Regions from separate parts of the Companilactobacillus bobalius genome, predicted to be linked through region 1. Evidence: predicted binding sites of a transcription regulator. Region 1 holds the regulator's gene; each other region holds the start of a gene.
What was found. Region 1 encodes HrcA, which represses chaperone genes, less so after heat shock. Its sites were predicted from a motif close to TTAGCACTCNNNNNNNNNGAGTGCTAA; they were not measured.
Positions count from the first base shown of each region.

Region 1 (4,430 bases):
GGTTGATTGAGTGGTCTGGAGCTTTGCCAGTCCATTTAGCAACAGCATCTTGAACAGCAGGAATACGTGTTGAACCACCATTTAAGATAACCTTGTCAATATCTGAATTTGTAAGATTTGCATCTTTCAAAGCATTGTCAACAGGAATCTTTGTTCTTTCAACAAGATCTGATGTCAATTCATCAAACTTAGCACGTGTCAATGTTTCTTCCAAGTGAAGTGGACCATTAGCACCTGATGAAATAAATGGAAGACTGATTGATGTTTGAGCAACACCTGATAAGTCCTTCTTAGCTTTTTCAGCAGCATCCTTTAATCTTTGAAGAGCCATCTTGTCTTGTCCCAAATCAACGCCATTCTTAGCCTTGAATTGTTCAACTAACCAGTCGATGATCTTTTGATCAAAGTCATCACCACCAAGATGTGTGTCACCATTTGTTGAAAGTACTTCGAAGACACCGTCACCTAATTGAAGAACGGAAACATCAAATGTACCACCACCAAGATCATAAACAAGAACTTTTTCGTCACCCTTGTCATTATCTAGGCCATAAGCAAGTGCTGAAGCTGTTGGTTCGTTAACGATACGTTGAACGTTCAAACCAGCAATCTTACCGGCATCTTTAGTAGCTTGTCTTTGTGAATCATTGAAGTATGCAGGAACAGTGATAACAGCATCTGTAACTTTTTCACCTAAGTAGTCTTCTGAGAACTTCTTGATGTGTTGTAGAATGAATGCTGAAATTTCTTGTGGTGTATATGATTTGCCGGCTACAGTAACCTTGTAACCTGCTTCACCCATATGACGCTTGATTGATGAAACTGTATCTGGGTTAGTGATTGCTTGACGCTTTGCAACTTCACCAACTTGGATTTCACCGTCTTTAAAAGCAACAACTGAAGGAGTAGTTCTTGCACCTTCTGGGTTTGTAATAATCTTTGGAGAACCGCCTTCAAGAACGGCTACAGCAGAGTTTGTAGTACCTAAATCAATACCAATAACTTTTGACATAAACCTTAACCTCTTTTAATTTTCTTATTTAATTATTTACTATTGAGCAACAACGACCATTGCTGGACGAAGTACACGATCTTCTAATTTATAACCCTTTTGTAAAACTTGAACGACTGTATCCTTCTTATGCTTATCATCAGCAGGAACAGTTTGAACAGCTTGACTATCTGCTGGATCGAATTTCTCACCAGCATTGTCAATAACAATCACATGGTTATCTTCCAATGCCTTAGCCATATGTTGTTGAACCATTTCAATACCTTTTTTAAGTTGCTTACTGGCATCATCGTCAGCATCAACTGCCAAGGCACGTTCAAGATTATCAATAACGGGAAGAATCTCAGTTGCCAATTTTTGACCATCATACTTAAGAATATTAGCAACTTCTTTACTATGACGCTTGTTCATATTTTGAAGTTCAGCTTGTGTTCTTAAGAGATTGTCTGACAACTCATCATTCTTAGCCTTAAGATCTTTGATTTCTTTATCTTTAGGATCAACCAAAGCATCCTTTTTAGCTGATTTTTTATCAGCTTTCTTATCAGTCTTGGGAGCTGCTTCTTTAGCAGTCTTCAAATCTTGATCTTTTTCTTTATCTGCCATTACTTCCTCCTAAATTTCAAGAATCATCATACCTTGAATAATAATCAATTAATCTTTTGGCTAATTCAACTCTGAACTCACCAAGTAAACCTATCAACTGTGAATAATGCATTGTCGTTGGCCCTAATAAAGCAATAACACCTTTACCATGATGACCAACATCATAATTAGCAGTAATAATACTGTAATTCTTCAATGCATCACTCCCAAGTTCACTTCCTAAACGAACCTTAATGGCATCGTCAGAAATACTTGGATCAATCAATTTTCTTAAATCAGTACTTTGATTGATGATTGAGAACAACGATTGAACTTGCGATAGATCATCATTATTAGCATAATTTAACAAATTCAATTGTCCATCAACGTAATACTTCTCAGCACCAGCCTTCTTAAAGAGCTGATCCATCATATCCAACAAACCATCAGTTGAATACATATATTCGGAAAGAATTGCTGGAACATCGGTATGAAGCATCTGAACAACTTTAGGCAAAGGCTGTCCAACTAACTTATCGTTTACAATGTTAACAATCTTTTCAATTAATGAAGTATCAAAATCATCATCGATTGTATAAATATTATTCTCAACATTATTATCACTTGTGACAATGATTGCCATAAGTTGATGTGGATTCAAGGGAACGATTCTAAAACCTGTTAAAAGAACTGAACTGCTCTCCGGTCCTAATGTGATTGCTGTATAACTAGTTAGATGAGATAAAATCTTGGCAGATTGTTCGATAATATCATCAATTTGATGATATGTTTTACCAAAGTCATCGTCAATTCTCTGTGCTATATCTTGCGGTACACTAGTTGGTTGTACCAGATGATCCAGATAATAACGATATCCCATCGCTGAAGGAATTCTGCCTGATGAAAGATGAGTTTTCTCGAGGTAACCCACTTCTTCAAGCACTGCCATTTCATTTCTGATTGTCGCAGAACTTACATGAAAAGGTAATTCATTCATCAATGTCTTCGAACCAACCGGCTGGCCGGTATCTGTGAATATGCGCACGACTTCTCTCAAGATTGCATCTTGACGTTGTGATAGCATTATACCGTCCTCCTTTTTAGCACTATTCATACCTGAGTGCTAACAATGTAAAATATAACAATCTATCCCTATAGTGTCAAGTATGCACGCCCAATTTTTGGAATTATTTGCTAAAAAGTTTCAGAAATCAAAAAAGAGAACTCTTGATGACATCTCTATTGTCATTTACTCAAGTTCTCTTTTTTTTTGGTAAAACTTTAAGCGAATTAATCTTATCTAATTCCAATTGTTTGACTAAACCTTTTGCTCCATCAAACTTAACTTCACCACGTAAATATTTAACCCATTCTAGTGCCACATGCTCACCATAAATATCAGCGTCAAAATCGAAAATATTAGTTTCAATTGTAACTCCAGTATTCTCTTTGAAGGTTACATTATAGCCCACAGATGTCATCGAATTGTACCAAGTATCGCCGACCTTAATTCTTGTGGCATAAACCCCAATTGAAGGAATTAACTGATTACCCTCGGTTGCCAAATTAGCTGTTGGATAACCTAAAGTTCGACCTCGTTGTAATCCATGAACCACCGTTCCCTGATTCTGATAAGTGTAGCCTAAAAATTTATTGGCTTCTTCTACTTTATTCTCGGAAATAAATTTCTTAATCGCACTAGAGCCAATCTTTTGATCATCTAAAACTTGTTTTGGTACAGTTACAATTTCAAATTTATTGTGTGAGTACTGTGGCAAGGTCTGCATATTGGCAACATCTTTCTTCCCATACGTATAATCAAAGCCAGCTACGACAAATTTAGCGTTTAAATCAATCATATATTGATCAACAAACTCTTGAGGTTTCAATTGTGCAAACGTCTGACCAAATTCAACAAAATAGAGCTGATCAACTCCAAGCTTTTCTACTAACTCAGCTTTTCGGTCCATTGTCGAAAGATATTTATAATCGTTTTCGTATTGATACACCGTTCTGGGCGAACGATCAAAGGTCAATAACACTGATTTTAATCCATGCTTCTGAGCAAGCTCTACCCCTGTTTTGATAACCTTTTGATGACCAAGATGTACCCCATCAAAAAAACCCATGATCAAAACTGTGTCCTCAGTTGGACGTTGCTGCTTGAGAAGCGGATGTTTAACTTTAATAATCTGCATTTTCAATCTCTTTTATTTATTATTTAATAACATTAAATCTGGAATCCACATATTTCTTACTTTATCATACTTGTAAAGTGCTTTGGTTACTCCTGCTCTTTGAACTCGCAAACGATCTTCTATATCTGAATCGATTTCCGGTTCTAAGAAGCCGCCATGCGATACACGTACTTCCCACTCTTCATCTGTTAATTCATGCTTAGGGACATAGCTCAGGACCTCATCAATTGATTTTAAAAAGCTTGTATCATTGTTCTCAAGCATCTCTTCAATTTGTCTCAAAGTGAAGGTCTCCCCAATTGAAAAGCCAGCACTCTTTACTCGTGTAAGTTGGGACATAAAAGCGGGATATCCTAAGATGCGACCGAATTCAACTGCTAATGTTCTTACATATGTGCCCTTAGAACACTTAACATGAAACCTCAATGTTTGATATCCTGTTGTTTCATCGTAAATTGAATCTCCCATAATATGGAAATCATAAATATGAATCTGTCTCTTCGGACGTTCGACTTCAAGCCCAGCACGAGCATATTCATAGAGTTTTTTGCCATTAACTTTGACTGCCGAAAACATTGGTGGAATTTGTGTTAGATTCCCTGTCATTTGTTGGAAAACTTTCTGTAGATTTTCAC
Region 1 is NZ_MYFM01000010.1:26,632-31,061, forward strand. It holds gene dnaK (molecular chaperone DnaK) at 1-1,012, opposite strand, end outside; gene grpE (nucleotide exchange factor GrpE) at 1,052-1,618, opposite strand; gene hrcA (heat-inducible transcriptional repressor HrcA) at 1,635-2,681, opposite strand; gene ribF (riboflavin biosynthesis protein RibF) at 2,851-3,795, opposite strand; gene truB (tRNA pseudouridine(55) synthase TruB) at 3,808-4,430, opposite strand, start outside.

Region 2 (4,430 bases), on a different contig from region 1:
TTGATAACAACCGCAACGTTTTCAACTTTCTTAGAAAGACTGGCACCGTGGGAAATGATGATAGCAATCAATAAGACGATCAATGTGGCTGAAATATTGATTCCACCACCTTCCAGAGGACCTGCCGATAAGAACTTAGGTAGATGTACTCCAAAAGCTCCCAAAATATTGTTGTTAAAATATGAAGCAAAACCAACTGCTTCCGCTGAAACGGTTAAGAAGTATTCCAAAATCAAAGCCCAACCTAGAATCCAGCCGACTATTTCACCGTAAATAATGGAACCAAATGAATAAGCCGAACCTGCGACAGGCATTGCCGAAGAAAATTCAGCATAAGCCATGCCGACTAAGCCAGAGACCAGTGCAGCAATCAAGAATGCTATTGCCACCGCTGGACCGGCATGTAACGCCGCTTCATGTCCTGGTAAGATAAAAATACCAGTTCCGATTACGGCTCCAATCCCAAGTGACAAGAGATCCCTTGCCCCTAAACTCTTTGTTAATCTCGAATCCGCCTTGATATAAGTGTCGACGGATTCCTTCTTAAAGACATTTTTCATAAATATCTCTCCTTAAATTACACAAAAACAAGTAATTTACATTAAGCCTAAATTTTACTACAATTTTTTTCATAAAAAAAGATAATTTGTGCATAAATCCTGTACACACGTCTAGTTATCGCTTACACATTGAAATAATTATCAGGGTAAACAAAAAATGCAGGAAGCATTAGTAAGAATGCCCCCTACATTTTTATTACTCTTTTCCATCAATACGATATTTCGTCGGTGCATAGCCAGTGTACTTTTTGAACGTCTGACTAAAGTAGCTCAATCTAGTAAAACCTAATGCATCCGAAATTTCATTAATACTGTTATCTGATTCCTTTAAGAGAATCATGGCTTTTTGAATTTTTCGGGCATTCAAATACACCGAAAAACTCAAACCTGTTTCCCTCTTAAACAGTTTACTGAAATAATAATCCGACAAATAAACTTTGCCCGATACTTGATCAAGTGTTAAACGCTTATCTAAATTATTATCAATAAACTCAATTGCAGAAATAATCGATTCATTTGAAGTCGACAGATGTCTGATTCTCTTCAATGCACCACTCTCATCATTTTCGAGATCATCGATAGCTTCGTCGACATCTAGTGAATATTTAATTATGAAATCATCAATTCCTCTCTCCTTGATGATCAGCTTTGATACACTCTCAAATAAATATCTTAAATATTCAACTTGTTGCTGTAATTTTTGAATTACTACAATATTACTCGGATCAGTATTTTTCAAAATATCCTGAGCAACACAAATTTTTCCTATTCGTTGATTGATTATAGAAATACGCAACGGTGCATCAGCATATTCCATATCATACTTACATTTGTTAATACTCAACTTAGATAAGTCTCTAGTTTTATTTACCCGTGTTAATTCAGTTTTCCTCGTTAGTTTACCAAAAATTCCAGCCTGTAAATGATCCTCATTGTTTAACACAAAAATAGCTATATCATTGGTCTGTGCATATGATTGCAACAGATGAATCAATAACTTATCACTACTAGATAATAAAGATTGCAAATCAAATTCTTCCATAATTGTTAGCCAACCAATCTACAATACTTAAATATTCGAATTTAGATATTCCATTAGCACTACAGCGTCATTATGTTCTTCATCTTTTGCACTATATAGTATCAGTACGTCTTGTGTTTGAAGAGCCTCTTTTAAGGACTTTAGAAATTCTTTGGTATATGGATTATTGTTAATCTCATCTAAATATTTGTTCTTAAATTCTAAATATTTTTCAGGATCATGTCCAAACCACTTACGCAATTCTGCTGATGGGGCTATCTCTTTTGCCCATAAGTCAAGGTCTGCACGTACTTTAGACATACCACGTGGCCAAAGCCGATCTACCAGCACACGATACCCTGCTGGTAAATCTTTGTCGTAAATACGTTTCATAACTAATTTAGTCATCTTAACATCCTCTTCTTTACTAAGTTAATTGTATCACATAATATACGGTTATTTTTTACTTACTTTTTGCTAAAATTAGCACTCGTTAATTAAGAGTGCTAAATTCTTGAACTTCCATAATTCAGGTTTTATACTGTATTTGTAATTAAGGGAAAGGAAGTAATAAAATATGGCAAATGAAATTATGGACCGTAACGATTTAATGAGAAACTGGTTTAATAGTGACTCTTGGATGAATAGTTTTCCATCTATATTTGACAATAATTTTCCCGAAGATTCAACATTAAAGACTGATATTAAAGAAAATAATCAAAATTATGAAGTACACGTTGATCTTCCCGCAGTTGATAAGAAGAACATTGATATTACGTATGATAATAATGTTTTAACTATTAGTGGTCACCGTGACAGTTTCACTGATCATAATGATAAAAATGGTGATGTAATTATGTCTGAACGTTCAAGTGGTCATTTCATGAGACAATACAGATTGCCACAAGTTGATCAAGATAATATCAAAGCTACATATAACAAAGGTGTTTTGGAAATCACTCTTCCAAAGATAAATAAGGAAGTAGATTCTGGACATCACATCGATATTGACTAACGCTTTAAGCTTATTTTTTTGGAGTTCCATTAGCACTCGTACTCGATGAGTGCTAAAAAACAAATTTATTCTTTTAAAAAGGAGTTAATTATTTATGGTAAATGAAATTATGAATCGTAACAATTTAATGAGAGACTTTTTCAATGGAGACAAATGGATGACTAGTTTTCCATCATTATTCGAAGATAGTGCTTTAGAAGGTTCTAATTTGAAGACTGACATTAAAGAAACAGATAAAGATTATGAAGTACATATTGATATGCCAGCTTTTGATAAGAAGAATATCGACATCAATTATCAAGATGATGTTTTGACCGTTAGTGGCCGTCGCGACAGCTTTAATGATCATAACGATAAGAACGGCGACATGATTATGTCCGAACGCACAAGTGGCCGCTTCATGAGACAATATCACTTACCAGCAGCCGACGTTGAGAACATCAAAGCTAACTATGACAATGGTGTCTTGAAGGTTATCCTCCCTAAGTTAGAAAAGAAAACTAGCTCAGAACACCATATCGATATTGACTAATATAGATGCAGTTCCTATTTAGGTTTTAAAACATCTAAGAAACAAAGCCGGATTTAGTCCGGAACAACAAGAAAATTGGCTCAGCCATGAGATTTATCTTAGCAATTTATTGCTTAGATAAAGGCCGAACTTAGAGATCCATTATTTTGCACGAAGTGTGAAATAATTAGCTCCAAGTCGGCCCATGGCGTTCCAGCCAAATTTTCTTGTTGTGGAGGACGGCATTTTATATGAATTCACAAAATCTTCACATTTTATAAATATTTAATTCATAAAGGTTGAGTATTATATAAATTGTAGATGAGAGATATAGATAATCCCTTTTCTCACCCCCCTATAACATATATATATTTAATCCCCTAAATAAAAAGTACCTTTCCCCGAGGTACTTTTTTTATTGTCTTTTACGTGCCAGTTGGTAGTAGTTAGTCGTAAAATACGATATACTATTCCTTGCAGAGTAGTTTTTTCTGCTCTCATGGGATGTAACTTTAAAAGTTACAAAAGGACAAAGAATTTATAAAAATATAAAAGACTTATCAACTATGGGCTATCCAAAAATGCTTTACAATTTTCAAACAACTATGAACTTCTGATAAGCCAGTAATATTAAACTGTAGATAAGAGCCAATACTCTTCTCTCATCCCCCCTATAAACAATATTTAATCCCCTAGAAAAACACCCTTTCCGAAAAAAGGGTGTTTTTTATTTGATATTTTATATTAAATTAATGCTCCTCGTAAAATAAATTCGGCAGGAATCAACTTCTTAACGACTTCTTTTTCAAACAGAGACCAAAAAGCATATTCACCAATTTCATTCAACTTATGATCAATCGTTGAAAAATTCATTAAGTAACTATAATCCAAATTTTCTTGGCCGATAACTGGAACATCAATTTGCATTTTCTTTAATTGATAAATAATTCCAGCCGCAACTTGATCGCCATTGGCAAAAACTGCATCCAGATTTAGATTTTTAGCAGTCAACTCCTTAGCAGCCTCAATTCCGTCTTTAAAAAACTGCATATTTCGAACTAATAATTTTTCCGGACACTCTTTTCCAAATACTTTGCAATAAGAATCGACCGTTGATTTAGCACTTCGACTCGTTTGTTCGTTACGACTTACCGTAACGCCTATATTTTGAAATTTTAATTTCTTTAATAATCCAAAAGCATCTATATAAGACTTTTCCCGATCAGTGTATGCGCAAGAAATGGGGTAATCCAAGGTATCTTCACAACAAGTAATCGAACCGTATTTCTGATATTCGACAATTGTTTCAAATGGAATGGCTCT
Region 2 is NZ_MYFM01000004.1:38,978-43,407, forward strand. It holds gene LKACC16343_RS06845 (APC family permease) at 1-560, opposite strand, end outside; gene LKACC16343_RS06850 (helix-turn-helix transcriptional regulator) at 757-1,602, opposite strand; gene LKACC16343_RS06855 (DUF488 domain-containing protein) at 1,630-1,989, opposite strand; gene LKACC16343_RS06860 (Hsp20/alpha crystallin family protein) at 2,159-2,596, shown strand; gene LKACC16343_RS06865 (Hsp20/alpha crystallin family protein) at 2,691-3,128, shown strand; gene LKACC16343_RS06870 (LacI family DNA-binding transcriptional regulator) at 3,852-4,430, opposite strand, start outside.
Region 2: the regulator HrcA is predicted to act here: its motif matches at 2,065-2,091, upstream of LKACC16343_RS06860 (Hsp20/alpha crystallin family protein).

Region 3 (4,430 bases), on a different contig from region 1:
TAGCTTTTACAACTGCTAGTTCAGAAGCAGCTCTTCCTAAAATGATGGAAAAGATGCAAAAATATGGTGCCTCAAAAGGTATCGTCAGTTTCGTTATTCCAACTGGATATACTTTTAATCTGGATGGATCAGCTATCTATCAATCATTGGCCGCACTATTTTTGGCTCAGGCTTATAATATTCATTTAAGTCTAGGACAACAAATTACCCTTGTGGTCGTATTGATGTTAACATCTAAGGGGATGGCCGGAGTACCTGGAGCATCGTTTGTCGTACTCTTAGCCACGGTATCAACTATCGGTGTGCCAATGCAAGGTTTGACCTTCATTGCCGGTATCGACCGTCTCGTAGATATGGGACGTACCGCCGTTAACGTCGTCGGTAACTCTCTAGCAACAATTATTATCGCTAAGAGTGAAAAGGAATTTGATGAGGATAAACGGGAAAAGTACGTTGCATCCTACAAGCGTGGGGAATAATAATCCGCGTAGTAAAAAACGATTTAAACACAAAGAAACAGCTCATCGATTATTCGGTGAGCTGTTTTTAATATGTCTTTTATTATATTAGTGTATTTTCTTTGTGATATTAATGTATTTGTTCCAACTGAAAAGCTGTAATATACTCAAAAAATATGAATTATTTGGGGGATCTATATGAAATCAAAAATAACTACATTAGGTAAGTGGATGATCAAGAATTGGATGAGTACACTCATAGTTATAATTCCATGCTTGTTATTCATAATAATGCCGTTTCAAACAAATCATATGATGTATATGCTTTTTCTGGCAGTATTTCTTATATATATACTTTTAGCAATGATTCTTCTAGTATGGTTGTTCATATCTTTATTCTTTAAGAAATTGAAACGACCACTAAGAGTTTTTACTTCAGTAATAATAGGCTTTGCTATAGCTGTTCTTTTTGAGGCAACTGTTGGACCAAAATCGCCAAGTTATGAATACGAGCAGTTTGCAATTAATTTGATACAGCAGCGGCAACTTAAGCAAAATGAGAAAGATAGGGATAATCTAGCCATCGGTTTAGATTCTATGGATGATCGTGAAGTAAGGGATAAGGGTATAAAAAGTTGTGATGCATTATATGAAACTGTTCAAAAGTATGGAAAAAGTTCTAAAGAATTAAAAGAGGCATCGGATTCCCATAGGGTGTTAATAAGGAATATGGAAAATAATGATTCAGGATATGTTGATGATTATGAATATTATAAAAAGCTTTCAATAGCATCTATAAATGCTATTTTGGCCAGATATAATAGGTATATTGATATGGAAGCTGAACAAGATATAACTGCTAAGAAGATTTTCAAAGGCGAAAAGATTCCATTAAAGGTACCTGATCATTAGAAGATTTTATACATTATAAAAATTGAAGCAAAAAGAAGCCAAATCCTAAAAGACTTGGCTTCTTTTTATATTGTTCCTAAAATTAAAACAATTGCATTCATCAGAATGTGACTGCCAGCACTGGCATAGATATTTTTTGATTTGTAGTAAATAAATGAGAACCAAAGACCCATTGCTACATAAACGATGAATCTGGTATCTTGATGCATGAAGGCAAATAGTAATGCTGAAATGATAGCAGCAATGTAGATGTTAGTCGGTTTGATCATATTGGCAAAAAAGATACGTCTAAAGACGATTTCTTCCATGATAGGTGCGCAGATCAATACGTATAAGAAATAGTATGGATAAGGTTTGACCATCAATAGTAGCTGCATGGTGTTTTCTGAATGAGTACTAGTATGGAAAATTAGTTGATCGATGAAGCCAACTCCATATTGAAGAGCAATTGCACCGATAGTTCCTAAAATGATCCATTGTAAATTATGATTTAAATCGGTTTTCTCTTCGAAATCATTTGGGCCATTTAGTTTTACTAAATACATCATAAGACCGGTAGCAACTAGGGCTCCTAAAGTGAGAATGATGAAATAGATTGAGCCGGTGACCGACAACATATTTAGAACGCTACCCAGTAATAACAAAAGGATATATGTTAATAGGGTGAAGAATTGATTTTTGGGAAAATTCATGATTACTCCTTACATTTTTAAAGGTAAATACTTGCATGTTTTCAATAAAATGTTAATATAAAACTTGTGATTAGCACAAGAGATGTTCGAGTGCTAAAGATATAAAAACAAACATTAAGAAAAATAATAATCGGAGGGATTTAAATTGTTAAAACCACTTGGAGATAGAGTCATTGTAACAGTCGATAAAGAAGAAGAAAAGACAGTTGGTGGCATTGTTTTAGCAAACAACGCTAAGGAGAAGCCACAAACAGCCGATGTCGTTGCCGTTGGTGAAGGCTTAGTTACTGAAGATGGAAAGAAATTACCTATGAACGTTAAAAAAGGTGATAAAGTTCTTTTTGATAAATACTCAGGCTCAACAGTTAAGTATGAAGACAATGAATATTTAATCCTTCATGAAAAAGATATCATGGCAGTTATTGATTAATTTTAAACTTAAAAAATTTAACTAAAAGAATTTAATTATGGAGTGTGAAAATTAATGGCAAAAGAAATTAAATTTTCAGAAGATGCACGTTCAAAGATGATGGACGGTGTTAATAAACTTGCTGATACAGTTAAGACAACTATCGGACCTAAGGGTAGAAACGTTGTTCTTGAAAAGAGTTATGGTTCACCTGAGATTACAAATGATGGTGTTACTATTGCTAAGAGTATTGAATTAGAAGACCACTTTGAAAACATGGGTGCAAAGCTTGTTTCCGAAGTTGCTTCAAAGACAAATGACATTGCTGGTGATGGTACTACTACAGCTACTGTTTTGACACAAGCAATTGTTAAAGAAGGTATGAAGAACGTTACAGCCGGTGCTAACCCTGTTGGTATCAGAACTGGTATCGAAAAGGCTACAAACGCTGCCGTTGATGAACTTCACAAGATTTCACATAAGGTTTCAGGCAAGAATGATATTGCTCAAGTAGCTTCAGTTTCATCAGCTAGTGAAGAAACTGGTAAATTAATTGCTGATGCCATGGAAAAAGTTGGTAACGATGGTGTTATCACAATTGAAGAATCAAAGGGTATTGATACAACACTTGATGTTGTTGAGGGTATGCAATTTGATCGTGGATACATTTCACAATACATGGTTACAGATAACGACAAGATGGAAGCTGACCTCGACAATCCATATATCTTGATCACTGACAAGAAGATTTCAAACATCCAAGATATCTTGCCATTACTACAAAAGATTGTTCAACAAGGTAAGGCATTATTGATCATCGCTGATGATATTGATGGTGAAGCTCTACCAACACTTGTATTGAACAAGATTCGTGGTACATTCAACGTTGTTGCTGTTAAGGCTCCTGGCTTTGGTGACCGTCGTAAGGCACAACTAGAAGATATTGCTACATTAACTGGTGGTACAGTTATTACTTCTGACCTTGGTCTTGAACTAAAAGACACAACTATGGATCAATTAGGTCAAGCTGGTAAAGTTACTATTACAAAGGACAACACAACAATTGTTGAAGGTGCTGGCAACAAGGATGCTATCAACGAACGTGTTGAAACAATCAAGAAACAAATCAATGAATCAACATCTGACTTTGACAAGGAAAAACTACAAGAACGTCTAGCTAAATTAGCTGGTGGTGTTGCTGTTGTTAAAGTTGGTGCTGCTACTGAAACAGAATTGAAAGAACGTAAGTACAGAATTGAAGATGCTCTAAATGCCACACGTGCCGCTGTTGAAGAAGGCTACGTTGCTGGTGGTGGTACAGCTTTGATGAATGTACTTGGTAAAGTTACTGCTCTTAAAGAAGAAGGAGACGTACAAACAGGTATTAATATCGTTGCACGTGCTCTTGAAGAACCACTACGTCAAATCGCTGAAAATGCTGGTTTCGAAGGTTCAGTTATCGTTGAACACATCAAGAACCAAGAAAATGAAGTTGGTTTCAATGCTGCAACTAACAAGTGGGAAAACATGGTTGACGCCGGAATCATCGACCCAACTAAGGTAACACGCTCAGCATTACAAAATGCAGCCAGTGTTGCATCTCTATTGTTAACAACAGAAGCTGTTGTTGCTGACAAGCCAGAACCAAAAGATAACAATGTTGCACCTGCAGCAAATCCTGCAGCCGGTGGAATGGGCGGCATGATGTAATCTTTTGATTCATAAAGAAGATTATTTAAGAAGTATATCTTAATTGATATGCTTCTTTTTTTATGCTCACAATAGCAATATTGTGATATACTGAACTTTGTGAATGCTATATAAAATATGATTATTTTGATTAATAAAAATTGGCTAATTTTACTATACAATCCGTATATATCAATGAATATGACGATTAGAAGCTTAAAAAGTCAATAGAACTAAGTTAATATTTTAAGCCAAAAATAGTTTAAACAG
Region 3 is NZ_MYFM01000002.1:359,724-364,153, forward strand. It holds gene LKACC16343_RS04865 (cation:dicarboxylate symporter family transporter) at 1-479, shown strand, start outside; gene LKACC16343_RS04870 (AEC family transporter) at 657-1,370, shown strand; gene LKACC16343_RS04875 (CPBP family intramembrane glutamic endopeptidase) at 1,436-2,062, opposite strand; gene groES (co-chaperone GroES) at 2,208-2,492, shown strand; gene groL (chaperonin GroEL) at 2,547-4,181, shown strand.
Region 3: the regulator HrcA is predicted to act here: its motif matches at 2,133-2,159, upstream of groES (co-chaperone GroES).